2 regions of the Galbibacter sp. L-19 genome follow, and region 2 is predicted to be linked to the other one. Evidence: riboswitches for the same ligand, from Rfam matches in the RefSeq annotation. Region 2 holds a riboswitch; the other holds the start of a gene.
The links. A riboswitch is a leader RNA that binds a small molecule or an ion and turns the genes downstream of it on or off. The one in region 2 is predicted to bind cobalamin.
Positions count from the first base shown of each region.

Region 1: linked by a shared signal. The riboswitch ahead of AC13CQ_RS04955 (TonB-dependent receptor plug domain-containing protein) and the one ahead of metE (5-methyltetrahydropteroyltriglutamate--homocysteine S-methyltransferase) in region 2 are both predicted to bind cobalamin.

Region 1 covers NZ_JBSXNL010000041.1:62,563-79,261, forward strand. Annotated here, with positions in the region: gene AC13CQ_RS04910 (glucoamylase family protein) at 1-155, shown strand, start outside; gene AC13CQ_RS04915 (carboxylesterase family protein) at 303-1,088, shown strand; gene bglX (beta-glucosidase BglX) at 1,143-3,419, shown strand; gene AC13CQ_RS04925 (alpha/beta hydrolase) at 3,433-4,317, shown strand; gene AC13CQ_RS04930 (sulfatase family protein) at 4,314-5,975, shown strand; gene AC13CQ_RS04935 (endonuclease/exonuclease/phosphatase family protein) at 6,167-7,000, shown strand; gene AC13CQ_RS04940 (ABC transporter ATP-binding protein) at 7,032-7,826, opposite strand; gene AC13CQ_RS04945 (FecCD family ABC transporter permease) at 8,352-9,383, opposite strand; gene AC13CQ_RS04950 (ABC transporter substrate-binding protein) at 9,380-10,543, opposite strand; cobalamin riboswitch at 10,636-10,886, shown strand; gene AC13CQ_RS04955 (TonB-dependent receptor plug domain-containing protein) at 10,960-12,825, shown strand; gene AC13CQ_RS04960 (S41 family peptidase) at 12,934-14,421, opposite strand; gene AC13CQ_RS04965 (hypothetical protein) at 14,619-15,812, opposite strand; gene AC13CQ_RS04970 (RNA polymerase sigma factor) at 15,975-16,487, shown strand; gene AC13CQ_RS04975 (hypothetical protein) at 16,471-16,699, shown strand, end outside.
Region 2 covers NZ_JBSXNL010000055.1:1,084-17,782, reverse strand. Annotated here, with positions in the region: gene lgt (prolipoprotein diacylglyceryl transferase) at 1-120, shown strand, start outside; gene AC13CQ_RS09420 (DUF192 domain-containing protein) at 117-611, shown strand; gene metE (5-methyltetrahydropteroyltriglutamate--homocysteine S-methyltransferase) at 718-3,033, opposite strand; cobalamin riboswitch at 3,174-3,362, opposite strand; gene secDF (protein translocase subunit SecDF) at 3,625-6,603, opposite strand; gene mdh (malate dehydrogenase) at 6,756-7,682, opposite strand; gene AC13CQ_RS09400 (DUF6588 family protein) at 7,783-8,805, opposite strand; gene gyrB (DNA topoisomerase (ATP-hydrolyzing) subunit B) at 9,019-10,959, opposite strand; gene asnB (asparagine synthase B) at 11,327-12,997, opposite strand; gene AC13CQ_RS09385 (DUF2911 domain-containing protein) at 13,251-13,796, shown strand; gene AC13CQ_RS09380 (hypothetical protein) at 14,074-14,682, opposite strand; gene AC13CQ_RS09375 (amidohydrolase) at 14,717-16,336, opposite strand; gene AC13CQ_RS09370 (IS3 family transposase) at 16,570-16,699, opposite strand, start outside.

The DNA of each region.
Region 1 (16,699 bases), on a different contig from region 2:
ATAATTGGTATTTACCTAGGTATTTGGCAATAGATCAAGGACCAATTCCTGTTATGATTGAAAATTATAGAACAGGTTTATTTTGGAAATTATTTATGAAGAATGAAGATGTTCAAAAAGGACTAGATAAATTGGGGTTTACCATAACTAAATAAAAAGAAAGTAGTACTCTGTATCATTTTTGTTGATTCTCGAAATATTTATAACTATCTGTAATTCAGATGTTAAATCTTCGTTTTCATTGGGAGCGGCAGCTAATTTATATAGTTAATTTAATATGACTTTTTAAAATAAATGCTTAAATGAAAAATAAAATTAGATTAATTAGTTTTTTTCTGATGTGCTTTCCAGTACTAATGATAGCTCAAACGAAGCTTTATCAAAAGGATAATTTTGTAAAAGGAAAGGAAACGTTGAAATACAGAATACTGCTGCCTGATAACTTTTCAGAAGACAAACAATATCCTTTGGTTCTTTTTTTACATGGTGCTGGAGAGCGTGGAGACAATAATGAGAGTCAGTTAACACACGGAAGTAGTCTATTTACTTCTGAAGAAAATAGAGCTAATTTCCCAGCTATTGTAATTTTTCCACAGTGTCCAAAAAACGATTATTGGTCTAATGCTGATGTTGATCGCTCTGGCGAGGGAGTGAAACTTGTTTTTCATGATGATAAAAAGCCTACAAAGGCCTTGAGCTTAACAATGGATTTATTAAATCAATTTATAGAAAAATCCTTTGTAAAAAAAGAGCAAGTATATGTTGTAGGATTGTCTATGGGAGGAATGGGAACTTTCGAAATATTATCTAGAATGCCTACAACCTTTGCCGCAGCTATGCCTATTTGTGGTGGCGGTAGTGAAGAAGCTGTAAGTAAATACGTAAATACACCAATGTGGGTATTTCATGGCGCACAAGATGATGTTGTAAATCCGTTACATTCTGTAAAAATGGTAGAAGCTATTTTAAAAGCAGGAGGGCATCCTAAGTTTACACTTTACAACGATGCAAACCATAATAGTTGGGATTCTGCTTTTAGTGAGCCTGACTTTTTACCATGGTTATTTTCGCATCAGAAGGACAAATAATTGAGAATATTTTAAAATTCATAAGAGAATAAAAATTAAATAGAAATAAAGAAAATGAATGTATTGAAACCCATATTAGTTGCTTTTGTTTTAAGCCTTACTACTATTGGAATTGCTCAAAGTAAAAAGCAAATACCCGAAGTGGAAGCTTTATTAAAAAAAATGACTATTGATGAAAAAATAGGGCAATTAAACTTATTAACTCCTGGAGGTGGTGTTGCCACTGGGTCTGTAGTGAGTGAAAATGTAGAAGCCAAAATAAAAGCTGGTAATGTAGGGGGACTTTTTGGAGTGGCTAGTCCTTCTAAAATGAAAATTGCTCAGGATATTGCAGTTAAGCAAACCCGTTTGCAAATACCATTACTTTTTGGGTCGGATATTATTCATGGATACAAAACAACGTTCCCAATTCCACTCGGACTTTCTTCTAGTTGGGATATGGATTTAATTAAAAGTACAGCACAAATAGCAGCAAAAGAGGCTACTGCAGATGGAATAAATTGGAATTTTTCTCCAATGGTAGATATTGCTAGAGATCCAAGATGGGGAAGAATAGCAGAAGGAGCAGGAGAGGATGCTTATCTAGGTTCTGCCATTGCTAGAGCTATGGTAACTGGTTACCAAGGAGATAACCTTACCGATGCTAATACAATGTTGGCTTGTGTAAAACATTTTGCATTGTATGGAGCTATTGAGGGAGGACGCGATTATAATTCGGTTGATATGAGTCGTGTAAAAATGTTTAATCAATATTTACCACCTTATAAAGCTGCCATTGATGCTGGTGCAGCAAGTGTAATGACATCTTTTAACGATGTTGATGGAGTTCCTGCAACTGGGAATAAGTGGTTGTTAACCGATTTATTACGAGATCGTTGGGGGTTTGAAGGTTTTGTAGTTTCAGATTATACTTCCTTAAATGAAATGATTGCGCACGGATTAGGAGATTTACAGGCAGTTTCTGCTTTGGCATTGAAGGCTGGTTTAGATATGGATATGGTTGGAGAAGGATTTCTATCGACTTTAAAAAAATCTTTATCAGAAGGAAAAGTTACCGAAGCTGATATAACAAATGCTTGTAGAAGAGTTTTAGAAGCTAAACATAAGTTAGGATTATTTGATAATCCATATCGTTACATTGATAATAGTCGCCCTGCAAAAGATATTCTTACGAAAGAGAATAGAGACGTAGCTCGACAAGCAGCAACACATTCGTTTGTTTTATTAAAAAATGAAAATAATGTGTTACCTCTTAAAAAGGCAACAAAAATTGCTTTAGTTGGACCATTAGCAGATAGCAGAAATAATATGCTTGGAACATGGGCACCAACGGGAGATGTTAAAAATGCAATAACTATTTTAGAAGGATTTAAAAATGTAGCTCCAAATGCAACCATAACATATGCAAAAGGGAGTAATATTTTAAATGATGCTGAAATGGCTAAAAAGATAAATGTTTTTGGTCCTCGTGTTGAAATAAGTAAAGAGTCTTCAGAAGCTTTATTAAATGAAGCTTTAGCTGCAGCCAAAAAATCGGATGTTGTAGTAGCCGTAGTTGGAGAAGCAACAGAAATGAGTGGAGAAGCAGCAAGTAGAACAGATATTACAATTCCAGATACTCAGAAAAAATTAATAAAAGCACTAGTTGAAACTGGAAAACCTGTTGTATTAGTTTTAATGAGTGGAAGACCATTAGCAATTCCAGAAGAATTTAATTTACCAGTGAGCATATTACAAGTATGGCATCCAGGAGTAGAAGCAGGGAATGCAGTTGCAGATGTAGTTTTTGGAAATTATAATCCATCAGGAAAATTAACTGCTACATGGCCTCGTTCTGTTGGACAAATTCCTGTTTACCATAGCATGAAAAATACCGGAAGACCAGCTCCAGCTTCTGAAGAGTTTCAAAAGTTTAAATCGAATTATTTAGATGAGAAAAATTCTCCTTTATTTCCTTTTGGATATGGATTGAGTTATACTTCTTTTGAATATGCTGATTTAAAAATTAATAAGGATAAAATTTCTCAGGGAGAGGCAGTAGAAGTATCTGTTACTTTAAAGAATACTGGGAATTTCGATGGGGAAGAAGTTGTACAATTATACTTACATGACGTGGTGAGAAGTATTACGCCTCCTAATCGCGAATTAAAAGGATTTAAAAAGGTATTTTTAAAGAAAAATGAAAGTGAAGAGGTAACAATTACTTTACAGCCTGAAGATTTAAAATTTTATAACTCTGATTTAGAATTTGTTGCAGAACCAGGAACTTTTGAAGTTTTTGTAGGTGGAGATTCTAATGCAAGCTTGAAAAAAGAATTTATTTTAGAATAAAAAAGAATTTATAATGAAGAAAACATACGTTTTATTTTTAGTAGGATTTTTATTTGTGACTATGCAAATAAAAGCTCAAGAACGTTTTAAAGACGTTGTTTTTAATACGGTGAAGTCAGAAACTTTTACGTATTCAGATACGCTTCAATTAGATTTTTACAGTTCAAAACAGGATATGTTAGCAAAAAAACCGCTACTTATATTAGTACATGGTGGCGGTTTTTCTTCTGGAAAAAGAGACAATCCAATGGAGAAAGAGTTTTGTAGAGAGATGGCAAAAAGAGGGTACGCTGTGGCTTCTATGAGTTATCATCTTACCAGAAAAGGAAAATCTTTTGGGTGTGATTATTCTTCAGAAGGGAAAATAGAAACCTTTGATTCGGTAACTAATGATATTCTTGACGCTACTGATCTTTTAATTCAGAAGTCAAAAAATCTAAAGTTTGATCCAAGTCAGATTGTATTAGTAGGAAGTAGCGCGGGAGCAGAAGCTGTTTTAAATACAGTCTATATGCCTAATAGTTCAAAAATTAAGTATGCTGGAGTTGTTTCTTTTGCGGGAGCGCTTGTAAGTTTAGAGCATTTAACCAAGGAGACTGCTATTCCTTCGGTTTTTTTCCACGGAAAGAAAGACAATTTAGTTCCTTATTACATTGCACCACATCATTATTGTAAACCTAATCAGCCTGGTTTTTTAACGCTATTTGGAGCTAAAGCAATTACAGAGAAACTTCAAAAATTAGGAGCTTCGTATTTGTTGGCAACAGATCCTGAGGGAAATCATGATTGGGCAAATTTAGCTTACAAATTCACCGATGAAATAGCAGATTTTATATCGAATGCAATAATTCATACAGAGCAAATTACATATAATCTTCAATTAGCATCTAAAAAATGAAAAGCATATCTAAATTAATACCTTTTTTAATTTTAGCTATTTTACTTACAAGCTGTAAGGAAAAAACTGATCAGGAAGAAAACAATTCGGAGGTTACATCAGGAGCAGAAAAGCCTAATATTTTATTTATAATGGCAGATGATCATGCTTTTCAAGCTATTAGTGCTTATGGTTCTGAAATAAGTAAATTGGCTCCAACTCCAAATATTGATAGAATTGCTAAAAATGGCGCAATTTTTAATCATACCTACTGTACAAACTCTATTTGTGGTCCAAGTAGAGCGGTAATTTTAACTGGAAAACATAGTCATATTAACGGTTTCAGGCAAAATGGAGAGCGCTTTGATGGAGACCAGCCTACCCTCCCAAAAAAGCTACAAACGCTAGGATATCAAACGGCTTTGGTTGGGAAATGGCATTTGTATGGATATCCACAAGGGTTTGACTATTGGAATATAATAGACGACCAAGGGCATTATTACAACCCTGATTTTGTTAAAATGGGCGATTCTATACAAATAGAAGGCTATGCAACAGATATTATAACAGAGGATGCGATAAGTTGGCTAGAAAATAAAAAAGTGGATAATAAGCCTTTCTTTATGATGTTGCATCATAAAGCACCGCACAGAAATTGGATGCCACCTTTACGTTATTTAACGGTTTACGATTCGATAAAATTTCCTTTGCCCGATAGTTATTTTGATAAACATGAAAGCCAAGTTGCTGCGCAACAGCAATTGCAAACTATCTATGACGATATGTATGAAGGGCATGATTTAAAGTTGAGTAAAAAGTTTGCTAGTACTGAATTGTCAAATAACCCATGGACAAACGATTTTGATAGGATGAATGCCGAACAAAGAAGAATTTGGGATGAAGCTTATCTGCCAAAAAATAATGCTTTTTGGGAAGCTAATCTCCACGGAAAGGCATTGGATGAATGGAAAGGACAACGTTACTTACACGATTATTTAGCAACGGTAAAAGCTGTTGATGATGGCGTTGGAAAAGTTTTAGATTACCTAGAAGAAAATGGATTGTCTGATAATACAATTGTTGTTTATACTTCGGATCAAGGGTTTTATTTGGGAGAAAAAGGTTTTTTTGATAAGCGATTTATGTATGAAGAATCGTTTAGAATGCCTTTTTTAATTCAGTATCCTAAAGCAATAAAACCAGGAACTGTGGTAGATGCTTTGACTCAGAATTTAGATTTTGCACAAACATTTTTGGATTATGCGGGGGGGAATGATTTAACAGAAGGTATGCAAGGAAAATCTATAAAGCCTTTACTAGAGGGAGCTGTTGAGGATGACGATTTTAGAGATGCCATTTATTATCATTATTATGACTATCCAGCTTTTCATATGGTGAAAAAGCATTATGGAGTAAAAACAAAGCGTTATAAATTAATGCACTTTTATGATGATATAGATACTTGGGAGTTTTACGATTTGGAAGAAGATCCAAATGAACTTCATAATGCCATTAATGACGAGGATTATGAGGAGGTAATAGCAAAATTACATGCTAGATTAAAAGAACTTCAAAAAGAGTACGGAGTTACAGAAAAAGAATTTGAGCAAGCATCAGAAAAGAAAATAGATAATAATTTCAAGAATTTTGATAGAATGCGTGGCACTCCAATTGAATAATTCAATCCCTCATAGCCTGTGCTGAGTTTCTGCATCAAATTGAATTGAAATTGTTTCCATTGGATACTTAGTGGGTTCCCTCCAAGATAATTTAATGTTCCATTAAGGACCGAAATAAATTAATTTGTTTTCTTTGTGTATCTCTAGTATTGTCTAGAAAAAGTTAATATTAAGCTTTAATATAAATAAAAATGAATAAAATTTTATCTGTTGTATTTTTTACTGTTTGTTCTTTGTTAAGTGCTCAGGATTTAAAAGTAATGACGTATAATATTAAATATGATAATCCTTCTGACACAGCCAATAATTGGCAAAGTCGTAAGGAATTTCTTATTTCTCAATTAAATTTTTATGCTCCTGATATTTTTGGAACTCAAGAAGGACTTCACAACCAATTAGAAGACATTCAGAGGGAGTTGAAAAACTATAAATACATAGGAATTGGAAGAGATCAAGGAGATACAAAGGGAGAATACTCTGCTATTTTTTATAATACAAAAAAGTATGAAGTTGAAAATGAAAGTACATTTTGGTTGTCTCCAACGCCAGAAAAGCCTTCTAAAGGATGGGATGCTGCTTTAAATAGAATTTGTACGTATGCTACTTTTAAGGACAAGGAATCTGGGAAAGAATTCTTGGTTTTTAACACACATTTTGACCATGTAGGTAACGTTGCGCGACTTGAAAGTTCTAAGTTGATTTTGAAAAAAATGAAAGAATTAAATCCCAAAAACCTTCCAGTAGTTTTAACAGGAGATTTTAATTTAGACAGTACTTCGGAAGGAGTTGTTGCTATCAAAAAAGAAATGCTCGACAGTCATTTAGAAGCTGGTGAAAATGCTTTTGGACCTGATGGAACTTTTAACGGATTTCATTTTGAGAAACCTGTAAAAAATAAAATCGATTTTGTATTTATCTCAAAAAACGATTTTTCAGTTTTAAAAAGTGGAATTTTAAGCGATTCTAAAAATTTAAAATATCCTTCAGATCATTTTCCTGTAATAGCATATTTAGATTTTAAATAGGATTAAGAAAATCATATTTAAAGAGGAATCATTATTTTTTCACTTTAAAAGAACCTGTGGTAGCATCAAAAGATATTAAATCTTCAGGAAAAAGATTTTGAAAACTTCCTCTTTCAATAAGTTGGCAAGGTTCTCCAAATGTAGATTTCTGAGTATCTAATATGAGCATTTTATCACATAATTGAATAGCCAATTCTATTTCATGTGTAGAAAATAGAATGGCTTTTCTTGTTTTTTGAGCAATGGTTTTTAGGAGTTTTAGAATATATGCTTTGTGGTAAATATCTAAGTGAGTAGTAGGTTCATCTAAAATAATAATAGAGGTATCTTGCGCCAAAGCTCTCGCTATCATTACACGTTGTAATTGTCCGTCGCTTAATTCAAAACACTTTTTATGTTTTAAATGTTCAAGTCCCACAAGACTAACTACTTCTTTTACTTTTTCTTGATCGGTTTGAGAGAGAATCCCAATCCAATTTGTATAGGGCTGTCTTCCTAAGGCAATAACTTCTAGAACGCTTAAATTTTTAGCAGGAATATGTTCGGTTAAAACAATACTTATTTCCTTTGCTAATTGAATTTCTGTATAGCTGCTAATCGGTTTATTTTTTAACAAAATTTCACCCGAAAGTTTAGGTTGAACTTTTGCTAAAGTTCGCAATAAGGTAGATTTTCCAATTCCATTTGCACCAACAATTGCAGTAAGTTCTCCTGCGGATAATTTAAAATTAATATCCTTGGCAATAATATTATTTCCTTTTTTAGAAGGATATCCTACCGCTAAATTTTTGGTTTGTAAAATGATATTTTGCTCTTGCGTATTGATGTTTGAATAAGTTTTAGATGAAGGAGTTATATTTAGTTAGCTGAAAAGTTAAAATGACTCCGAAAAAATGTAAGTAAAAGTATAAATATTTTCTGTAAACTCGATTATCGAGGTTTGATTGCTTTAAATCTTATCATTAATGTCCGAGTAAAAATACAAGACCGCTTCACTGTAAGAGAAAAGAACAAAGACTTAATCTTAACTATTACGAAAAGAGTAGTTTAAAGAAAAAAATATTAAACTCCTTTTTTTATTCATTTTTCTTAATTGCAAGGGGGCTATTTTAAAAACCTTTATTAACCCTGATATATGTGGAATGCAATAAATGCTGTCTGCTTTTATCGGACAACAATAAAATCTTATAATGATTTATCGAAATGCTTACACTTAAATTCCTCATTGAGGGCTTTATTTCCCAAAGCCTGTCCAGAGTTTACCAAAGGACTCTACGTTGAAATGGATTAAATTATTTTCATACTTTTTTCTAATGCCTTTTAAGCTTGCTTCAATAATAGGTTACTCTTTTTAAAAAATCATTTTTCGTTTACGTACCAAAAGCCATATTACCACAGGAGCTCCAATAATAGAAGTTATAGCATTAATAGGTAATGAATATTCACTTGTTGGTAGTTGGGCAATGGTATCGCAAAGGAGCATCAAAATTGCTCCAAATAAAATTGTTGCAGGTACTAAAACATGATGATTTTGTGTGTTAAATAACTGTCGGGTTAAATGCGGTACCGCCAAACCTATAAAAGCAATTGGTCCAGCAAATGCGGTAATACTCCCCGCCAAAAGACTTGTAGCAATAATAATTAAATATCTAGATTTTTTTAACTGAATTCCCATGCTTTGCGCATAGTTTTCTCCTAATAAAAGTGCGTTTAAAGGTTTTAGCACAAGAATTGTGATGATAATTCCAATAACAAATAGAATGGCAAGGAGCGCTAATTGGTTCCAGCTTAAGTTTCCTAAACTTCCAAACGACCAAAAGATATATTGTTGTAATTGATCTTTACTAGTAAAATAAGAAAGTACACTTACAACGGCTGTAGTAATACTCCCAAACATGAGTCCGATTATAAGTAGTGCCATACTATCTTTAATACTACTTGCAACAATAAATATGGCAAGGAGTACCAAAAAGCTTCCTATAGTAGCAGCAATAGCAATAGAAATACTATTTAATAAAAAACCACTAAAAATTCCTGCAAAAAGAGAAGATCCCATAATTAAAATGGCAACTCCCAAACTGGCACCAGAACTAATACCAAGAACAAAAGGGCCAGCTAACGGATTTCTAAAGAGGGTTTGCATTAATAAACCACTAATTGAGAGTCCGCTACCAACTAAAATAGCAGTAAATGCTTTTGGAAGTCTGTAATTTAAAATAATATATTCCCACGATTGTTTTTCTATTTGATTTCCTGTAAGAATATTTACAATTTCTTTTATAGGAATTTTAACCGAACCTAAACTTATATTTATCAGAAAAAAAACAACTAATAAAATAGCCAGTACGATAAATTGTAATCGGTATGTTTTTATTGAATTCAAGGTTTTAGAGGCTTAAAGAAAACGGGATTGTAATCTGATAAAATTTCGGGATGCAAAATATGAATTATATCTTTTAAAACAAGATCTGGTCTATTTGGAGCTAGTTCATAATAAAGTAAACCGCCCGTAGCGCCCGCTGTTAAACTATATGTATAAATGTTTTTGTTTTTATAAGCATCAAATTGCGTGTAATGGATATTACTTTCTTGCAATTGATTATAACTTGTAAATTGCCCAGGACCAATCCAGTAATCGGTAGTTTTTGCTTTTGCTAAAACACTTTCAAAGTTTAAAGATAAACTTCCACTCCCAAAAGAATCTTTCCAAATATAATTGGCATTCGCATCTTTTAAAAAATGAGCAACCCAGCTCTCTCCTGCTGGAGCATACCAAATATCTTTAAACATAGAACCACTTAAAACAGAAGGTGTTTTCTGAGCTTTAGAAGCCAGTTCTTTTGCTTGGTTATAAGATTTTGCAATGCTATTAAAAATGCTGTCGGCTGCTTTTTGCTTATTAAAAAAAGCACCAAAAAATTTAATCCATTCTGCTTTTCCTAAGGGAGTGGCCTCAACCCAATCGCCATTATACACTACAGGAGTTCCAGAATTTATAATATTTTCATAGGTTTTATTTTCGCCTTCAACAGTAAAACCCATTACTAAATCGGGTTCAAGGTTTATTAGAACTTCGGTATTTAAAGACTCATTAAGCCCTAAATCCTTTACTTTTCCAGCTTCAATTTTTTCTCTAATAGGTTTTGAAGAAATATAATCTGTTCCAGGAAAACCAATTAAAGTATTTTCTATTCCTAGTGCTTCAATAGAAGGAATATGAGTGGTAGATGTAGCCACCATGCGTTTAACCGGAATAGGGATTACAGCATCATATTTAGAGGCATCAAGGGTAATTGTTTTAAAATTTTCTCTTGAAATTAAGGCATATGTAAAGGTTTTATTAGCACTTGGCCAAGGAGCATTTACTTTTACTACAGTTATTTTTTCATGTTTTTCAATGGTAAACCCTTTTGCATACTTAATAGGAAGAGCGTCAAATTTTTCCTTTTGTTTGACTACATTGTTTGTGATTTGAGTGTTTTTTTTGGGAGTTTCTTTACAAGCCCAAAATAGTATAAAGGTTAGGAATAATATTTTTTTCATTTATAGGTTCTTAAGTATTGGTGTCAGAAAAATTCAGCAATAAAATTAAGATTAATATATCTTTCTGATGGTAAGCTTAAGGAAAATGTTTAATTTCGTGCCGAATTTATGGTTTTAAATCTGTTGTCAACAGGTTTAAATTAAAAGGGAATACGGTGAAAAACCGTGGCTGTTCCCGCAACTGTAAGCTTTATGCCAAATTTGTTTTTGGTGTCTTTTAAAAAGGTAAGATTATTTTTTAAAAGTATAGTATTGACTACTAGAAACCACTGTTTCAAATTGAAATGGGAAGGTGAGATACTATAAAAGCAAGCCAGGAGACCTGCCAAAATTCAAATTTTAGTTATGTCAAACTTTCGGGATAAAGGTTTGCGTATGGGTAAACTCATACTTTTTTCCCTTTATAAAAATTTAGAATGAACAAAAGAATTTTTTCTCTTTGTGCACTAGGATTTGTATCTACATTGGCCATTGCACAAGAAAAAACGAATGCCCAACAGGATGAAGACATCCAAAAGTTGGAAGAAGTAGTAGTATCCGATTCGCGATTTTCATTAAAGCGCGAGCATTCAGGAAAAACAGTAATTAAAATTTCTCAAGAAGAACTACAGCGTAATCAAGGGCGTTCTGTAGCTGAAGTTATTAATACCAAAAGTGGAATTGAAATTAATGGAAGTAGAAGTAATGCTGGTCAGAATTTATCTTACTTTGTTAGGGGAGGAAACAACCGACAAGTATTAGTATTGATAGATGGAGTACAAGTAAGTGATCCTTCACAAATTGCCATGGACTTTGATTTACGTTTGTTAGATCTTAACCAGATAGAATCTATTGAGATTGTAAAAGGAGCAGCGAGTACACTTTATGGAAATAGAGCGGCTACAGCGGTAATTAATATTACAACTAAAAGCGCAGGAAAGAATAAAATAGGAGCTAATTTTGAGAGTAGTATTGGCTCTAATCAATCTTCAGAAGAAAACGATTATAACTTATCTGATTTCTCTAATAGAGCATCTGTAAATGGAACTTTAGGGAAATTTACTTATTTAGCTGGTTTTGGAAATCAATATACAAACGGACTTTCTGCAGTTATAGGAGAAGAGAAAGACCCTTTTAATAGAGTTAATTCTAATATTAATTTAGGGTATACATTTTCAGATCATTTTTCATTTAAAGTATTAGGATATTACGATAAATTTAAAGCTGATTTTGATAGTTCATCTCCACAAATGGATACCGATGATTATTCTGAAAGCGAACAATTTCGAGTAGCTATAACACCAGAGTATACTTACAAGAACGGAAGTGTAACTTTAAATGCTTCTTACAATACTATTGATAGAGATATTTATTCTGCATATCCAAGTGCATATGAAGCCAATAGTACAGTGGTAGATTTATTTAATAAATACAATTTTAGCGATAAATTCTACACAATAGTTGGGTTAAATTATATTAAAAGTGAAGCAACTTTAGGAGCTGAAACAGATTTTAATATGACCGATCCGTATGCTAATGTTGTTTGGGTGTCCGATTTTGGTTTAAATATGAATGTAGGTGGACGTATGAATAACCATAGTGACTATGGAAGTAATTTTACCTATAATTTAAACCCATCTTATACTTTAAAATTTACAGATAGCTACTTAAAATTTTTAGGGTCTTATAGTACTTCGTTTATAGCGCCAACATTATCTCAACTTTTTGGAGCTTATGGTGCAAATCCAGATTTAGAGCCAGAAGAAGATAGAACTTTAGAAGGAGGAATGGAATATAATACCGATAAATTTAGAGTTAGCGGAGTGTATTTTAACCGATATGAAGAGAATTTTATTAGTTATACTGACATAGGATATTCTAATTCTGAAGAAGATTTTACAGTAAATGGAGTGGAGATAGAAACTACAGTAACTCCAATAGAATCTTTAATTATAGATGCCAATTATACATTTACTGAAAATAGAGATAAAGTGTCTTTACGTATTCCTAAACATAAAGTAAATGCTGGAATTCAGTATGAATTATTGAAGAAAACTAACTTTGGACTTCAATATCAATTTACAGGGAAACGATTAGATATTCAGTACAATCCAGATTTTACTTCTGAAAATGTAGAATTGGATGCTTTTTCTTTACTAAATTTTAATGTAAATCATCAATTCTCAAACAAATTTACGGTGTTTCTTAATCTGGATAATATCTTCAATGAAGAGTATGCAGAGCTTGTAGGATATACTACAAGAGGAAGAAATATACGTGTAGGATTTAGGTTAGGTTTGTAGAAAGTTCGGGGGTTAATTGAGGGAACATCCCGAACTTTTGTTTTGTTGTTAACCAAAAAAGTCTCAGATTTTCTGAGACTTTTTTTATGTTATGAAGCTTAGTTTGTATTACTTCAGTCTATATAAATCGTAATTTGATATTTTTCTATATGGTAAGAAATCATTAGAACTTTTTAGAGTTTTAATATTTAAATCATCTGAAAATTTACGCTTTAAAGATTTAGCGCTAACTCCAGTAATTTGTTCAATTGCAGTAGCTAAAAGAGGTTCATTGATATCTCCTAAAGTTCCTAAATCTCCTAATACTTCAAATTTTTCAATATCTGGAATTAATCCAGTGGTAAAGTCAGAAAAACCATCAGCATTTTCATTAGTCCCTACTAAAGGTTGTAAGGCATATTTATGATTTGGATTGGCATTAGCCAAAGAGTTTTCACCTGTATATGCATATGGTGTAGCTCCACTTGGATTGTCTATCAAAGTAATTGAAAATTCGTTTTTACCTACTGTTGTATCTCCAATATGAATTACTTGAATCCAAGGATCTAAACCATTTATTAATAATTCACTAGCAGAGGCGCTATCGTCAGTAGCAATAATATATACTTTCGATAAGTTTAGGCTGTTTAGTGCAGTACCATCTATATTATCTACAAAATTATTATTTTCATCAAAGTCGCTCCATTTTGAATTCCATGTAGCCTTGGAGAATAAACTTCCTGTAAATTGCCCTGTAATTAAACTTGCTAGTCTTGTAGAAGAAGTTACAGAGCCTCCAGGATTATACCTTAAATCTATAACAAGTTCTGTAGCACCACTAGATTTAAACTGACTAAAGGCATCATTTAACTGTTCATCAAAATCGGCTACAAATTGATTATACATTAAATAGCCAATTTTTGTTCCATTTACATCTAAAGTTTTATGGATGTGAATAGGATTTTCTGTAAGTTCACTTTTATTAAGTTCTACATTCACATTATTTGCTACTACTTGATTATTTTCAATGTTAGCAAAATTCATTGTATATGAATCTGAGTCAAAAAGCGAAAAATTACTTTCAGTAATTCTACCTTGAGAATCTGTAACGGCATATAATTCCGTTCCGTCAATAGCATAAAAAATATCTCCTCTTTTTATTCCTTTAACATCAGCATCACTACCATTGACTACGTATCTAACAACACCAATAACTTTAGTACCTCCTTCAGGAGGTCTAGTTACAACAAATTGAACACCATTAGTTTTAGCAACCCCAGAAAATGAATTAAATAAATTATTGTAATCACTTTCTATGTAACTAAATCTATCTTTAGACGATAAAACATTAGAAAATAAACCTTCTGGAGTGTCATATCCGTTTAGAAATTCATAATAAGAGTTGGTATTGTCATCTTTAGAGTCTGCAAGATTGCCAACTTCAGACTGCCATAGATACCAAGAATTCATAGACTTCCATACAAAGTCATTAACATCACTCTCTAAAGTTATTTCTTCGCCACCGCCACCGTCTGTAGCATCATCATCTTTACTACAACTGTAAGAGAAAATTAGTACAAAAAGTAAAGCCCATCTTAGTTTAAATAGGTGTTTCATTTGTTATTTTTTAAAAAATTATCTGGTTTCATTTTAATATGTACTGCCTAAGCAACTCTAAAATATCAAAATCCATTCCAGTTTATAATTAGCGTTATAAACGTAATATTACTTACATTTATTGAAATATAAAATTTTTTAAATAAGAAAACTCTGCCTTGCGACAGAGTTTTCTTGTAGTACTTATACTATTTTTATTAATTATTCACTTTAATAGTGGTTTCTTTTTTCTTCACAATATATCTATTTTTTGGAAGTTGACTTAGCAATAATCGTTCTTCAGCTTCACTGCTTACTTGCTTTGAAAGAACTCTTTGACCATTAAAATCAAAGACTTGGACTTTATAAGGTTCTAACATCTCACAATCAAAACAATTTGATTTTTTAGAGGGCTTTATATAGTTAAAATTAAAAGTGAAATAATTATCATTATAATTACTCTCTTCTACTTTTCTATTTAAATTTATGTCGTAAGTTAGATAATATGCCATCCCTGATCTTAATTGAAGAGAGGCAATATTATCGCTAACATATAATCTTTCTGTAGAAGAACTACTAGAATTAGCACTAATACTATTAATGTTATTACTAGAGACTGGATAAACAGCTGTTTTTGGATTAGTATAATTGTGTGATTCAGAAAATAGAAGTTGGTAATTAACATTGTTTGCTGTAGTACCTCCGTTATTTTCTATGGTAGTTTTAAATTCATAACTCTTTCCTGATTCTAATGTTAACACTTGTCCGCTATACACATTTATAGATTTTGAGCTGCCAGATTCTTTTACAGTAATACTTTTTATTTTTAAATTGGCTTTAGTCTTAGGAGCAGGGGTGGGAGGTGATGTAGGATTATTGTTAAGGCTTACTATTTTACGTAGATTTCCTGGCACCTCATCTCTAAACAAGACATCTTTTTCACATGGATCATTTACACCCGCAAATGGGCAAGTAATAATTTTTATTACTCTAATAGAATATACTATATAAGGATTCTTATCCATAGCAAAGTTTGAGTCATTTATATTCTTTAGATCTATTATACCTTTATAGTTAATATTTGTATAAGGATTTGTTCCAGAATATTTTGTGAAGTTTACTTTTTTTATAAGCACCAATTTATTTTTAAATCTTATTAATACTTCGATATAAGCCTTGCTATTAAAACGTTCATATTTTTTGTTAAATTCATTTCTTATATCAAAGTTATATTCATAACATGTTGAGCATTCTTTATTTTCAATAGTTAGGTGATATACATCATAATCACTAGTGTATCCATCATATATAACTTGTTGTCTTATTGGAAAGCCTATTTGAGAGTATAAGTTATTATATATTAGAAGCAAAACCAGAAATATCGGTAATATTGATGTAATTTTAGTTTTCATAATAAATTATTTAAGAGTTAATATTCTATAAATATATATTTTATCCCTTAAACAGAGTTTTTAATCTATATTTTAAAAAATATAAAATTAATTGTAACAAAAGTTATTGTTATTCGTCTAGAAAGTAGAGAGCAGTTAAAAGCTGTCTAATCAACCAACAAAATGCAACAAACGGAGTTTTTACATAAAGTAATGCCTTTTAAAGATAAGCTGTTTCGATTAGCAAAACGGTTATTAGTTTCTACGGAAGAAGCAGAGGACGCTACGCAAGAAGTTTTAATGAAATTGTGGTCTAATAAAAAAAAGATCGACAATTATAATAATGTGGAAGCGTTTGCAATGACAATGACGAAGAACTATTGTTTAGATCGTTTAAAGTCAAAACAGGCTGGAAATTTAAAATTGGTTCATACCAATTATGAAGATAATAACACATCTTTGCAGAAGAAAGTAGAGGTAAATGATAGCTTAGAATGGATGCAAAAAATAATGAATACGCTTCCAGAACAACAACGAATGGTATTACAATTAAGAGATATAGAGCAATATGAATATAATGAAATAGAAGAAATGTTAGAAATGAATCCAACTGCAATTAGAGTTACATTATCGAGAGCTCGAAAAGCTGTTAGGGAACAATTACTAAAAAAACATAGTTATGGCATCAGTAAATAAAAATAATCAATCTGAAGATAAGCAAGTGAGAAAGATTTATGAAAATTCTCTATCTGCTGGCGTTCACTCCGAAAAAGGAATATCGGAAAAAGAGATTGAGACAATATTAGAGAAGTATTTTGAAGCCACCACAACGGTAGCTGAAGAAAACGAATTAAAAGTTTATTTTTCTCAAGAAGAAGTTGCGCCTCATCTTGAAGAATATAAACCTT
Region 2 (16,699 bases):
CAAGGCGGATTTGAATCGGCTCTTGGCGTATTCTCTACTGGACAGTGGTTAAGTATTCCTTTTGTTCTTTTTGGATTATACCTTATGTTTTTCTACAAATCATCAAAAAAGGTATCATGATAAACGTTTTAGTTCGTATTATTCTAGCTTTTGTTGTGCTTTGTTTATCGTTAGTAAGTTGCAACACTAATTCCTCACAAAAAGAGGTAAAAACAGAAGAAGTTTCTTTTACTAAAGAAGGGGAATTATCCATTTCTCGTAAAGATTCTATTATAGTTTCCAAAATAGATATTGAAATTGCCGATAATGAATACGAACGTCAAACTGGACTAATGTATCGTTCTTCAATGGAAAAAAAACAAGGAATGCTTTTTATTTTTAAAGATGAGCAACCTCGTTATTTTTATATGAAAAATACTGAAATCCCTTTGGACATCATTTACATCAGCAATAAAATGAAGATTGTTAGCATGGTTAAAAATGCACACCCAATGAATGAGTCTTCCCTTCCTTCTAATGCTCCTGCACAATATGTTTTAGAATTAAACGGAGGAATGGCAGATACATGGAGTCTTAAAGTAGGCGACAGTATAAATTATTCTGAAATGTAAACCAGTCTTGCCTGTCGGAAATGGTTTTACATTCCGACAAGCATAAAAAAGACCAGTTAAATATAAATAACCTCGAAGCAAATACTCGAAGTCTGGAAAGCAAAAACTAAACTTCTACCTGATACTTTTCTCTAAGTGCTTTTGCAGCACCTACCATTTCCACTAAAGCATCATTTGTTTCCTGCCAACCACGCGTTTTAAGTCCGCAATCTGGATTAACCCATAAGTTTCTTACAGGAATTAAAGCTGCCGCTTTCTTAATTAGATCTTCCATTTCCTCTTTGTTTGGAACTCTTGGCGAATGGATATCATACACCCCTGGACCTATCTCATTTGGATATTTAAAATCTACAAAAGCATCGAGCAACTCCATTTGAGAACGAGACGTTTCTATGGTAATAACATCCGCATCCATCGCTGCAATGCTCTCTATAATATCATTAAATTCAGAATAACACATATGTGTATGGATTTGCGTTTCATCTTCAACACCAGACGCACTTATCCTAAAAGCTTTTATAGCCCAATCTAAATAGGCTTGCCAAGCACCTCTTCTTAAAGGCAGTCCTTCTCGAATAGCAGGCTCATCAATTTGAATAATTTTTATTCCAGCTTTTTCTAAATCCTGAACTTCCTTCCGGATAGCCAATGCAATCTGGTTTGTTGTCTTTTCTCTCGACTGATCGTTCCTTACAAATGACCATTGTAAAATGGTGACTGGCCCCGTTAGCATCCCTTTTACAGGTAAATCTGTTTGCTCTTGAGCGTAAGCTGTCCAAGCCACCGTCATCGGGTTTACTCTATCTACATCTCCATAAATAATTGGAGGTTTTACAGCTCTAGAACCATAACTCTGTACCCATCCAAATTTAGTGAATGCAAAACCTTCAAGCTGCTCCCCAAAATATTCTACCATATCATTTCTTTCAAACTCCCCATGAACAAGCACATCTAATCCAATCTCTTCTTGCCATTTTATAGCGTTTTCAATTTCAGCTTTAATTCCTTTTTCATACGCCTCCTCAGAAAGAACATTCCTTTTTAATTGAGAACGCAACAACCTTACATCTTTTGTTTGCGGAAAAGAACCAATAGTCGTAGTTGGAAATAATGGAAGCCTTAAACTGTTTTGCTGCAATACTTGCCTTGCTTCAAATTTACTTGTACGCTTACTTAAATCTTCCGTTATATTATGTACAGCTTTTTGAACAGCTGCATTATGAATAAGTTTTGACTCCTGCTTAGAAAGCATTGCTTTTTTATTAGCTTCAAAAGCAATTTTTGCCTCATCAGAAGGAGTGTTAGCTCCTAAATCTGCTAACACAACAACTTCCTTAATTTTCTGTTTTGCAAATGCCATCCAATTTTTAACCTCCAAAGAAAGTGTAGTTTCGTCTGTTTCATTCTCCAAATCAAAAGGCGAATGCAATAGCGAACAAGATGGAGCAAGCATCAACCTATCTTCCCCTATTGCCAATACTGCTTTCTTAATTAAAGAGAGGGAATTCTCAAAATTATTCTTCCAAATATTCCTTCCATCAACAACTCCTAAAGACAATTTTAAAGAATCTGGAATGTTTTTTAACACAGAATCTAATTGATTTTCTCCTCTTACCAAATCCAAGTGCAATACATTTACAGGAAGCTTAACCACCCACTCCATATTATCCTCTAGTGCGCCAAAATAAGTTGCTAAAACAATTTTTAATTCAGGAAAACGAGCTGCTATGGTTTTATAAACAGATTGATATACTTCTTTTTCCGCCTCCGTAAGATCCATCACTAAAAAAGGTTCATCAAACTGAACCCATTCAGCACCGTTTTCAGTCAGTTTAGACAAGATTTCAAGATAAACAGGCAACAATTTATCTATTAATTGCAAACGATTAAAGCCTTTATCTTTTTCTTTTCCTAACAATAAATAAGAAACAGGCCCAACAAACACAGGCTTTGCATTAATTCCTAACGATTTTGCTTCTAAAAACTCATCTAAAAACTTAGTAGATGTTAATGAAAACTTTTGGTCTTGGTAAAATTCTGGAACTATATAATGGTAATTTGTATCAAACCATTTTGTCATTTCCATAGCCGTAATATCAAATCCATTATGCTGGTAGCCACGCGCCATGGCAAAATAAAGATCTAGTGGATTTTCTTCTTCTAAAAAGACATCAGAATAACGTTTTGGAATGGCTCCAACAGTTTGCGTCATATCCAAGACTTGGTCGTAAAACGAAAAATCGTTAACAGGAATTAAGTCAATCCCTGTTTGTTTTTGCAACTTCCAATTCTCTTCTCGGATTCGCTTTCCTTCTTGTAATAAGGCAGAAATATCAATCTTTCCAGACCAATATTGTTCACAAGCTTTTTTAAGCTCTCTTTTGGCACCTATACGCGGGTAGCCCAAATTTTGTGTGATCATTTTTTTGTTTTTAATCTGTTAAACACTTCGGATTTTCACAAAGCGCTTTCCGACTAAAAACAACAATCAATAGCAAATTTCACCCATTAAAATGCGTGTTAAACTATCAATTCTTGATTATTGCTTTAGGTCGCGAAAGCATCATCATTTTAATTTCGGCAGGTCTCCTGGCTTGTAACATTTTTACCTCCTTCCCATTTTGAACTTTTCAAAACAGTGGATTAATTGATAAAAACTTTTTCGTTACTTACAGTTGCGCGACAGCTTGTGATTTTCACACAATTCCCTATTATTCTACCTTAAGCAGAACCGCAATTAGATTGATCAATATGTAAAGAACCAATTAAAGCACAAAGCTACGTAATATATTTCTAGAAAACACAAACTTTAAAAACACCACTAGCTATAAATGTTATAAAAATAATTAGGGTAATTGGCCACCAAAAAAAGGTGTCCACCGCGCTTTCCGCTGCTAGTATTTGGCAAACCACAAACTAAAGTTTGCCAAAAGCTATCCACTACAATCGCTATTACAAAAAAAAGACTGCCTTTTCAGACAGTCTTTTAAAATATTATATAGAATTTTTTGTTCTATTGAACTTCTTTCTTCTTATTTCCTTTATCCTTTAATGTATCAAACATAACAGGAGTTGCAATAAACAATGAAGAATATGTACCTACCGCAATACCAACAATCATTGCAAACATAAATCCTCTTAAAGATTCACCTCCAAAAATAAAGATTGCTAATAATACCACTAAAGTAGTTAACGAAGTATTTAATGTTCTACTCAACGTACTATTCAAGGCTTCGTTAGCATTATCTCCGCCTCTCCATCCTTTCTCTCTAACCACTTCTCTAATACGGTCAAATACAATAACGGTATCATTTAACGAATATCCAATTACAGTAAGGATTGCCGCAATAAATGCTTGATCTACCTCCATATTAAATGGCATAATACTAGATGTAATTGAGAAAATTCCTAATACTATCAATACATCATGGAATACTGCAGCTACAGCTCCTAATGAGAATTGCCATCTACGGAAACGCAATAAGATGTATAAGAACACTACTGCTAACGATCCGATAATTGCCCAAATAGCATTTTTCTTAATATCATCTGCAATTGTAGGTCCTACTTTTAAAGATTGTAAGATTCCGATTTTATCAGTTCCACTTCCTTTAGAAAAGTCTTCATAAGTTATTCCTTCTGGAAGATGCTTTTTAACGGCTTCATAAAGACTATTTTGGATTTCTTGATCTACAGCAGTTCCTTCTTCATCAACCTTATATTTAGTGGTGATTTTAACCTGATTAGCATCTCCAAAAGTTTTTACCTCTGTATTTCCAAATACATCATTTAAATCTGCCGCAATCTCAGATGGATTCACTGGGTTTACAAAACGTACTTGGTACGAACGTCCTCCAACAAAATCTACCCCACCTTCTAAACCTTTAGTAAATAAAGATGTTAAACTAATTAAGATTAAAATACCTGAGATAATATAAGCCATCTTACGTTTCGATAAGAAATCGAAATTAGGATTTTTAGGCAATGCACTTGTAACTGCTGTAGTAAATGTTAACGGATTTTTACCTCCTCTTACATTCCACTCAATTAATAATCTAGTTACAAAAATTGCTGTAAATAATGACGTAGCAATACCTATTATTAAAGTGGTAGCAAAACCTTGAATTGGTCCTGTTCCGAATAACAATAAAATAATTGCTGTTAAACCTGTTGTAATGTTTGCATCAAGAATTGAAGAAAGTGCATTGCTAAATCCATCTGCAATTGCTTGCATTTGTCCTTTTCCAGCTCTTAATTCTTCCTTAATACGCTCAAATATAATTACGTTAGCATCCACCGACATACCAATTGTTAAAACGATACCGGCAATACCTGGTAATGTAAGTACCGCACCTAAACCAGCCAATACTCCAAATATTAATACAATATTAAATACTAGTGCAATATCTGCAAATATCCCTGCTCTACCGTAATAAACAAGCATCCATACTAAAACCAATACCATTGCAACCATAAAAGAGAACATTCCACTATCTATAGCTTCTTGCCCTAATGATGGTCCAACAACTTCCGATTGGATAATATCTGCAGATGCTGGTAATTTACCAGCTCTAAGTACATTTGCTAAATCGTCTGCTTCTTCTAAGGTAAAGTTTCCAGAAATTTCAGAATTACCACCAGAGATAGCTCCTTTAGAAACTCCAGGTGCAGAATAAACAATATTATCTAAAACAATAGCAATATTACCTTGCTCTCTAAATGCTTTTCCTGTAAGTTCTTCCCATATTTTTGCTCCTCTAGAATTCATTTGCATAGAAACTGCAGGTCTTCCAGCCATATCATATGCTTGAGCTGCATCTGTAATTACATCTCCACTCATATCTGGAATGTTCTCACGATTAGCTTTTAACGCATACAACTCAACTACCTGAGTATCTTTTGGTGGAATTCCCCATGCAAATTTTACATACTGAAGATTATTAGGAAGCTGCTGTCTTACTTGAGGCATCTTTAAATACTCATTGAATTTAGCAGTATCTTTAGTTGCAACCATTGCAATTACTGGAGAACCCTGTGCTCCACCACTAGCAATTAAATCGAAAAGCGGATTTACTTGGTTAGCAACATCTAAAGAATCTTCAGCAGCATCAGATAAAAGAGAATCTATTTCAGAAGTAGTTTCTTCTTTTACTTCCTCTTTTGTTTCTGTTTTTACAATATCTTTTAAAGTATTATTTGCAGCAATTAAAAATGGAGCTACTTGGTCTGCTTTATAAGTTTCCCAAAACTCTAATTGTGCTGTACTCTGTAATAAGTTTTGTACACGAGCTACATCTTTGGCTCCTGGTAATTCTACCAAAATACGTCCAGAAGTTCCTAAACGCTGAATATTTGGTTGTGTAACCCCAAATTTATCGATACGCTTACGTAATACTTCGAATGCTGAAACGATAGACTCATCAATTTTTCTACGGATAATAGGTTTTACCTCATCATCTGTCATTTGAAAATTGATTTCTTCGCTCAAGGATTTATTAGCAAAAATATCTGGAGAAGCTAATTTTGTAGCTCCAGTACTAGCCTTCTCAAATTCTTGGAAAAAGATATCAACATAATCGTCTTGACTGCTTTTAGAAGCCTCATCTGCTTGCGCTAGCGCTTTATTAAAAACAGGATCTTTGGTATTGTTTGCCAATCCTTTTAAAATATCTTTTACAGATATTTGAAGAATAACATTGATACCTCCTTTAAGGTCAAGTCCTTTGTTTAATTCTTTTTCTTTTACCTCTGCGTAGGTAAATTGAGCAAATCCAAGGTTAAAAACCTCTTCATTATTAAGAGAGTCTAAATACCTAGATTCTTCGGCTTCTCGCTTCGCTACGTAGTTCTCTTCTGCATCTGAAATTTTGTTTAAAGCATAAGTTTCTGCTTCAGCATCCACTTTATTCGCAACGAATGTAAATGAAAGTTGATAGATACTTACAATTCCAAACAAAATAGCAAACAGCCTAATAAGTCCTTTATTCTGCATTCTAAATTTATTTAATGGTCAATTTTTAAAACGGACAAATATAGCGTTTACGTTATGAACTGACAATTATTTTTTTGAAGTTTTAAACACAAAAAATCCCACAAAATATAATTTTGCGGGATTTTTAATATTCTTATGTAGAGAATTGCTTTTTACAACTCTAAAAGTCCGTTTGTTTTTCTAACTCCTTCAGCACTTTCTTGCAGCTTAGCTTTCTCAGCATCAGACAGTTCGATCTCTACAATCTTTTCAATTCCATCTTTACCAAGAATTACAGGCGCTCCGATACAAATATCTGAAAGTCCGTATTCTCCATCTAATAAAGTTGAGCATGGAAACATTTTTTTCTGGTCGCAAGCAATAGCCTGCACTAATCCAGATACAGCAGCTCCTGGCGCATACCAAGCACTAGTTCCTAATAATTTAGTTAAGGTAGCTCCTCCTACTTTAGTATCTTCTTTTACTTGCTCTAAACGATCTTCTGACAAAAATTCTGTTACAGGAACACTGTTTCTAGTTGCCAAACGTGTTAATGGAAGCATTCCAGTATCGCTATGTCCACCAATTACCATTCCGTCAACATCAGAAATAGGCGCTTCTAAAGCTTCTGCCAAGCGGTATTTAAAACGAGCACTATCTAGAGCTCCTCCCATTCCAATAATTCTATTTTTAGGAAGTCCAGTTGTTTTATGTACTAAATATGTCATTGTATCCATTGGATTACTAACCACAATAATAGTTACATTTGGAGAGTGCTTTATTAAATTACTAGAAACATCTTTTACAATTCCAGCATTTATTCCAATAAGTTCCTCACGAGTCATCCCTGGTTTACGAGGAATTCCACTTGTAATTACTGCAATATCAGAATCTGCTGTTTTAGAATAATCTCCTGTAGTTCCTGTAATTTTAGTATCAAAACCATTTAAAGAAGCTGTCTGCATTAAATCCATTGCTTTCCCTTCAGCAAAACCTTCTTTAATATCCAATATTACTACTTCAGATGCAAAATCTTTAATAGCGATGTACTCTGCGCAGCTAGCACCTACTGCTCCTGCTCCTACAACTGTAACTTTCATATATATGTTATTTTATTTAAATGAATATTTATAAAACACAAAGCTACTAATTTTAACACAATCAGTAGCTTTGAAAATTATTAAATATGTTATAAAAATACTATCGGATGCCAAAATTCAACCCTAGAGAAAAACTATCGTATTCTGCGAAGGTATAATCGGCATTTATACGAAAAAATCCTAACTTTAATCTAGTACCTAAGGTTGCTCTTACCCCAGAAACGCTACTAGAAACCGAATATGGATCTACAATTGCTTCTGAAGAAATCCCCAAGGCATCATTAGTTACAATATAAGTTCCCAAAACATCGGATTCCGATTTCCCACTTAAATACCCTAAACCTCCATAAAAGTTAATAACTGGCAATCGAGTAGAACCTATAAGTTGAAACAACCAAGTATTGGTACTATTTTCCAAGCGTTGGTTTTCACCATCAATCCCTGAAGTATCTGTAAAGTCGTATTTCCCATCTAAATGAGTATAAGCCACCATCCCCGAAATAGCAACTGGTAGCAATTTATCTGCTGGCAACCAATGGGTAAAATCGTGTTGCAACCCAAAACCATACATTCCAATTTCCGTATCATCGGCATTTATTTTAGGTACAAATCTAGCTTTAAACTCAGTCCCAAAAGAAAGTCCTATACTTCCTTGCAAAAAAGCAGTAGGCAGAAAACTAATGTTCTCTGCCGCCAATCCGTTTGGTAATTCTAATGCTACTGTTTGATTTCCAAAAATAGGATCTTCATACGTAACTTCAACTAAAACAGAAGGATCATTTTCTCCTAAAACCGTGCCCACATTTTGACTCTGTTCACCATTTACAAAGGAAACATTGTCATAGTCGGCAGTATTCATTAAAAAAGATTTCTTACTATCGCTAATAATTCCAGCATTTGCCATTACAGAAATCTCAAACCCTAATAAAGGCTTTACTTTGGCCGTATTATACCAGCCATTGTTAATTCCATACATCAACGCATCGGTTCCGGGAGCAAGGTAATCGTTAGTAAATTGTTGCGCATCGTTTACTCCAGCGGCTAAAAGCGCATCAAAACTATCTTGCGCTCTTAAAAAAGAGGTAGAAAGTAAAACGATAAAAAGTAAAAATATTTTTTTCATTTAAGTTGATTATATGATTTTAAACTGGCTGCAAAATAAAAAAACTCATGGTTTCCCATGAGTTTTTCAACATAAAATATGTTATATTAATTAACTACCTCAAGGCAAACCTACGAGGTATTGTAAAGAAAAATAATTTAATCTATTTCAACGTAGAGCCGCTTCGGTAACCTCAGGACAGGCTCTCGGAAAATAAAACCCTCAGGAAGGGATTTAAGCATCAATATTTGCATATACTGCGTTTTTCTCGATAAACTCTCTACGAGGCGGCACCTCATCTCCCATTAACATAGAGAAAATTCTATCGGCCTCGCTACCACTATCTATGGTTACTTGACGTAGCGTTCTAAAATCTGGATTCATAGTAGTATCCCACAATTGTTCTGCATTCATCTCTCCAAGACCTTTGTAACGTTGTACGTTTACACTTCCTCCAAATTCTTCAGCTAATCTATCTCGCTCTTTATCATTCCAAGCATATTCTTTCTTGTTACCTTTCTTAATTAAATACAAAGGCGGAGTAGCAATATAGATATAACCATTTTCTACCAACTCACGCATATATCTAAAAAAGAAAGTAAGAATTAGTGTAGCAATGTGAGAACCATCGACGTCGGCATCACACATAATTACCACTTTATGATAACGTAATTTGGAAAGATTTAAAGCTTTACTATCTTCTTCTGTTCCAATAGTTACTCCTAATGCAGTAAAAATATTTCTAATCTCTTCATTTTCAAAAACCTTGTGTTGCATTGCTTTCTCTACGTTCAAGATTTTACCACGCAGTGGAAGGATTGCTTGGAAATTACGATCACGTCCTTGCTTAGCCGTTCCACCTGCCGAATCTCCCTCTACAAGAAATACTTCACATTTTTCTGGGTCTTGCTCAGAACAATCGGATAGTTTCCCTGGAAGTCCACCTCCGCTCATTACTGTTTTACGCTGCACCATCTCACGAGCCTTACGAGCTGCATGTCTAGCCTGCGCTGCTAAAATTACTTTTTGAACTATGGTTTTAGCATCGTCTGGATTTTCCTCCAAGTAATTTTCTAGCATTTCAGAAACAGCTTGAGATACTGCAGAAGTAACCTCTCTATTCCCTAATTTTGTTTTAGTTTGTCCTTCAAACTGTGGTTCTGCCACTTTTACAGAAACAATTGCTGTTAATCCTTCACGGAAATCATCCCCAGCAATTTCAAACTTTAATTTATCTAATAATCCAGAAGCATCTGCATATTTTTTAAGCGTTGTTGTTAAACCACGTCTAAAACCAGATAAATGCGTCCCTCCTTCATGTGTATTAATATTATTTACATAAGAGTGTAAATTTTCAGTAAAAGAAGTATTATAGACCATTGCCACCTCAACAGGGATATCATTTTTCTCCCCTTCCATAGAAATAACGTCCTTAATTAAAGACTCACGATTTCCATCTAAGAATTTTATAAATTCTTTAAGTCCTTCTTCTGAATGAAATTTCTCAAAAACAAACTCTCCTTTTTCATCTTTATGACGCTTATCTGTAAGTGTAATGGTAATTCCTTTATTCAAGAAAGCCAATTCACGCATACGACTCGCCAACGTATCATAACTATATTCTAGCGTTTGCTGAAAAATAGTTGGGTCTGGCTTAAAAGTAACCAGCGTACCTCTTAGATCTGTTTCTCCAACAGATTTTACAGGATATAAAGATTTACCACGCTCATATTCTTGCTCCCAAATAGTACCATTACGATACACTGTTGCTTTTAAGCTTTCTGAAAGTGCATTTACACATGAAACCCCAACTCCGTGAAGTCCCCCAGAAACTTTATAAGAATCTTTATCAAATTTACCTCCGGCACCAATTTTAGTCATTACAACCTCTAATGCAGAAACCCCTTCTTTTTTATGAAGGTCTACAGGAATACCACGACCATTATCCTCAACAGTAACCGAATTATCTTCGTTTATTACAACACGAATTGTATCACAATGACCAGCTAAAGCCTCATCAATAGAGTTATCTACCACCTCATAAACCAAGTGATGCAACCCACGTACACCTACATCTCCAATATACATGGATGGACGCATACGCACGTGCTCCATTCCTTCCAGCGCCTGAATACTATCCGCCGAATAATCATGCTTTTTAACTTCTTCGCTCATAAATTTATCCTTTCTAAATTAATTGAAAACTCTAAAAAACAAACAAAGAAGCTTGTTTCAAATGAGTCTTTATGATTATCTATTTTTGAACCAATTAAACATAAAAAAATGCACTGAGTGCATCCTTTTGAATACTTACAAATATACGAAAATATCGCCTTATTTTAAAGCTTTTGAAGTCAAACCACCTAAAATTATCAACAATTGTTGATTACTTTAAAACGCTCTTAAATAGCCTTAAAACAGCCTTAAAATTAATTCTAAACAATTTTAACATTTGTAAAAATCAGCAAAAGCTACAAAATCCCGCAAATGCGAGATTTTGTAGCTTTTATAAATCAAAATAACTAGATTTTCTGCTTAAAAATTACTTTTGATAAGCATCTGTATGTACTTTTGCAACTGCCCTACCAGAAGGATCGTTCATGTTTTTAAACGCCTCATCCCATTCTAAAGCTATTTGTGTACTACATGCTACCGAAGCTTCTTGTGGCACGCAAAGCGCTGCTGCATCCGATGGGAAGTGTTCTGCAAAAATAGAACGGTAATAAAATTCTTCTTTAGAAGTTGGCGTTTGTATTGGGAAACGGAATTTAGCATTTGCCAATTGCTCATCGCTTACTTCTGCGTTTACCATTTCTTTTAAAGTATCAATCCAACTATACCCTACTCCGTCAGAAAATTGCTCTTTTTGTCTCCATGCAACACTTTCTGGTAAATAATCTTCAAAAGCCTTACGAACCACCCATTTCTCCATACGCTCCCCGTTAATCATTTTATCCTGAGGGTTGATACTCATGGCTACATCCATAAATTCTTTATCCAAAAATGGAACACGCCCTTCAATTCCCCATGCTGCTAACGACTTGTTTGCTCTTAAACAATCGTACATATGAAGTTTACTTAATTTTCGAACTGTTTCTTCATGGAATTCTTTTGCATTTGGCGCTTTGTGGAAATATAAATACCCTCCAAACAACTCATCGGCTCCCTCTCCAGATAAAACCATTTTTATCCCCATAGATTTAATTACTCTAGCCATTAAGTACATAGGCGTGGAAGCTCTAATGGTGGTAATATCATAAGTTTCTAAGTTATAGATTACATCTTTTATAGCATCTAATCCTTCTTGAATTGTAAATTTAATTTCGTGGTGTACAGTTCCAATATGATCGGCTACCTTTTGTGCTGCTGCTAAATCTGGCGATCCTTCTAGTCCTACTGAAAAAGAGTGTAAACGTGGCCACCATGCTTCTGAAGTATCATCAGATTCAATTCTTTTTTCTGCATATTTTTTAGCTATTGCTGAAGTTACTGAAGAGTCTAAACCTCCTGAAAGCAATACTCCATAAGGCACATCCGACATTAACTGACGATGTACAGCAGCTTCTAAAGCATCTTTTACTTTCTGAATACTGGTTTCGTTATCTTTTACAGCATCATATTCTGTCCAGTCTCTAACATACCATTTTTTAAACTCACCATCCGAACTGTGCATATAGTGTCCTGGAGGAAATAACTGAATTTTACTACACACTCCTTCTAAAGCTTTTAATTCTGATGCTACATAAAAGGTTCCGTTAATATCCCATCCAATGTAAAGCGGAATAATTCCCATATGATCTCGCGCTACAAAATACTCATCCTTTTCAGCATCATAAATAGCAAAACCAAAAATCCCGTTCATTTCATCTATAAAGTCAACTCCTTTTTCTTTATATAATGCTAAGATAACTTCACAGTCGGATTCCGTTTTAAAGCTATACTTTCCTTCAAATTGCTTACGGAGCTCTCTGTGGTTATAGATTTCTCCGTTGGCAGCTAGAACTAATTTGCCATCCTCACTTAATAAAGGTTGTTTCCCAGAAGCTGGATCAACAATAGCTAAACGCTCATGTGTTAAAATAGCCTTATCATCACTATAAATACCACTCCAATCTGGACCTCTATGTCGCACTCTTTTAGACATCTCTAACAACTGAGGCCTTAAATCTTCTGCCTTTTCTTTTAAATCAAATGCACAAACAATTCCACACATAACTATATATTTAATTTTTTATTTCTGATTATTTATAAGGCAAATATGCAATCTTAGTTTTATATTAAAAACAAAAAGTGTATTATAGCTTACATATATAAACTAAAAATAGAAATAATATAATAGAAATAAACTCTTATCAAAAAAATAACTGCTTTTTTTTAAAGATTTGTAAGTTCTAAAGTTTTATTACTACTACAACTAAAGAAGTTTATAAATAACTTTGTAGCTAATAACAATTAAATAATCCATAATGAAAAGAACCATTGTTGCTATGATTTTCATAGCTTTATTATCATTCACAACACAAGTAGAGGCTCAAAAATTTAGCGGTCTAGATAAGAGTCCTGCTGATATAGCCTACTTTAGACCAGAGAAAAATGCTGCTCCATTAATTAAAGTTATTTACGGAAGACCTCAATTAAAAGGTCGTGTTGTAGGTATTGATCTTGCTGCTTATGGAGATGTTTGGAGAACTGGAGCAAACGAAGCTACAGAAATTAAGTTTTTTAACGATGTTACTTTAGGTGGAAAACCTATCAAAGCTGGAACTTACAGTTTGTTCTCTATTCCTGGAAAGGATCAATGGACAATTATTTTAAGTACAGACACCGATGTTTGGGGAGCTTATTCTTATAATGAAGCTAATGATGTTGCTCGTATTAATGTTCCAGCATCAAGTGAAAAAGAATCTCTTGAAGCATTCTCTATCATGTTTGCTCCAATGGAAAACGGTGCAAAAATGATTATGGGATGGGATAAAGTTCGGGTAGAAGTACCTATTACTGTTCAGAAATAAACCCACTTCATATATAAATGCTAATATTTCTAGCATACTAATGAAAAGTTTTTTGCTACGAATTCACAAATACATTTATTATTCCTGCCTTGTCCTACTGGCATGCCATTGAAAGGAAAATGGAATTATATATTTGTGAATTCGTGGCGAAAACTTAACAATCCTTCAACGGACTCAGAACGACAATCCAACAACTAAAAGAAATTGTATTTTAGGTTTCGTTATTTTTAAGATAATCTCCTTTATTATTTTAACTCCCTCATCTCTAAATTGAGCGTTATTTGCACTTACAATTTTTCTTAATCTTTTTTATATCCTTTCTTATTGCTTTTGACAATATATTATAAGCAGAAGGCGCAAAAACAAAATCTCCATCATCGTCATCTTCATCTTTTGATACAGAAACAGCTCCTCTAGTATTTATATAATGTATTTGTGTTTGAGTTTTTAAATCGTAAAAAGCAATAGAAACCTCAGCAATATTTTCATCATCAACATAGGGTTCATCTCGTTGGTACCCCATCCCTCCAAATTCGTTTTTCACAATTTTCCCTTCTAGCGTTATTAGATAAGACGCATCTGTTCCTTTACTTATTTCCCTTAATTCAGTTTTGGAAGGCTCAAAAGAAATTTTAGACATTATAAGCTTGTGTTGCCGCTCTTGATGCAGATTAACAATAGAATCTTTAATACATTCTTTTAAAAATTCCATTAATTTATTTTCTAATCTAACCCCATCACAATTCACGCAAGTAGCGTCATTCAAAACCCATCTTCCCTCCGTAAAATCAAGAGCCCCATTTGCCCCAGTGCTAGTTATATATCTAGCATGATGACAGGATAAAAAAGAAGCAATAACAACTAAAACAATTAGTTTTCTACACATGCACACATTCTATAAGTGCAGTAAATATACTATTTTATTTTACTTGCTTCCCACCAACATAAGTAGCCTCCACTTTTAAGTTTGGAATTTCACTCTCTGGCACCCTCATTATATCTTTATCCAATACTATAAAATCTGCCCACTTTCCAGCTTCAATACTTCCCTTTTCATTTTCCTCAAAATTAGAATAGGCTGCCCAAATAGTCATTCCCCTTAAAGTTTCTTCTCTACTTAAAGCATCTTTTGTTTGAAAACCATTTTCTGGATAACCTTTAATATCTTTTCTAGCTACCGCTGCATAAAAAGTTAAAAAAGGACTTACATGCTCTACAGGAAAATCTGTACCCAAGGCTATAACTCCAGCCTTTTCCAATAAGGTTTTATAAGCATAAGCACCTTTAATACGTTGCGCCCCTACTCTATCTTCTGCCCAATACATATCGCTAGTTGCATGTGTTGGCTGAACAGAAGGAATAATATTATTGGAGAAATAATCAAAATCGTTAACAGCTACAATTTGAGCATGTTCAACCTTCCAACGTTTATCTTTTTTACCTTGTAACGCTTTTTCATAAGCACGAAGCACCACCACATTTGCAGAATCTCCAATAGCATGTGTATTTAATTGATAATCGGTTTCTGCCAACCTTTCTGCCAAACTATAAATCTGATCTACAGGCGTTACCATCGCTCCAAAATGATTATGTTTATCGGAATATGGCGCTTTTAAAGCTGCACCGCGCGATCCTAAAGCTCCATCTGCATACGCTTTTACCGAACGTACATCTAATTTATCTGTTTTTAAAACCCCACGATCAAGGAAGTAATCTAAGTTTTCTGGAGTATTACTAACCATTGCATAAATGCGCATATCTAGTACTCCTGCTTTTTGCAAACTATCTATCAATAAAATAGTTTCTTTACTTAAACCAGCATCATTTACAGTTGTGAGTCCGTAATCAAAGCAAATTTTCTGAGCATCTTCTAAAGCTTTTGTTGCAACTTCAGGTGTTGTTTCAGGAAAAACCGCATCTATTAATCCCATTGGATTATCAACTAGAACTCCTGTAAGCTCTCCATCTTGAAGAACTATTTCTCCCCCGTCAACTTTTGTTTCTGGAGTAATTCCTGCCAAATCCAAGGCTTTTTGATTCACTAAATAAGCATGTCCATCAATTCTAGATAAAACCACAGGCGTGTTAGGATACAAAGAATCTAAAGCTTCTTTTGTAGGAAACTCCTTTTCCTCCCAATCATTCTGATCCCAACCTCTACCTACTATAAAATCGGTATTTCTTTTTTTCTGAAAATCGACCACCCGCTGAATAACCTCTTCATAACTTTGGGTTCCTACTAAATCTACATTTTGCTCTTGAAGTCCTAATCCATAAAAATGGCAATGTGCATCTATAAATCCTGGATAAACAGGTTTTCCTTTTAAGTCTATTATTTTTTCTGAAGTATATTTTTTTGTTATCTCATCGGATGTTCCTACCGCAACAAACTTTTCGTCTTTTACTGCAAAAGCTTCTACATTCGACATTAAACTATCTACCGTATATACATTTGCATTGATAACTACTAAAGCTACTTTTTCCTTTTGACCGCACGAAACAAGCATTAAAATAATTCCTACAAAGAAGATATTTCTCATATTTAGATTGATTAAGTTTATTGAATTTCAAATATACACCGATTTCATAAACATAGTATTTAAAGTTTGAAGTCGGAAGACAGAAGTCAGGAATCAAGAGTCAGGAATCAAGAATCAAGAGTCAAGAAAAATCTATATTCTTTTCTCTATATTCTATATTCTTCTCTTTTAACTCATTAACTTTTTTACTTCCTACTTTTTTACTGAACTTCCCTGAATAGAGTTGACCGTTTTTAAATATTAATTTCATTGTTAAAAATAGTAATTGTTTTTTGATGAAAAGTACTTTTCATCAAAAACTGTTTTTCAAACGCTATTGGACTTATTTTTCCAATATTATCATGCGGTCTTATGGTATTATAG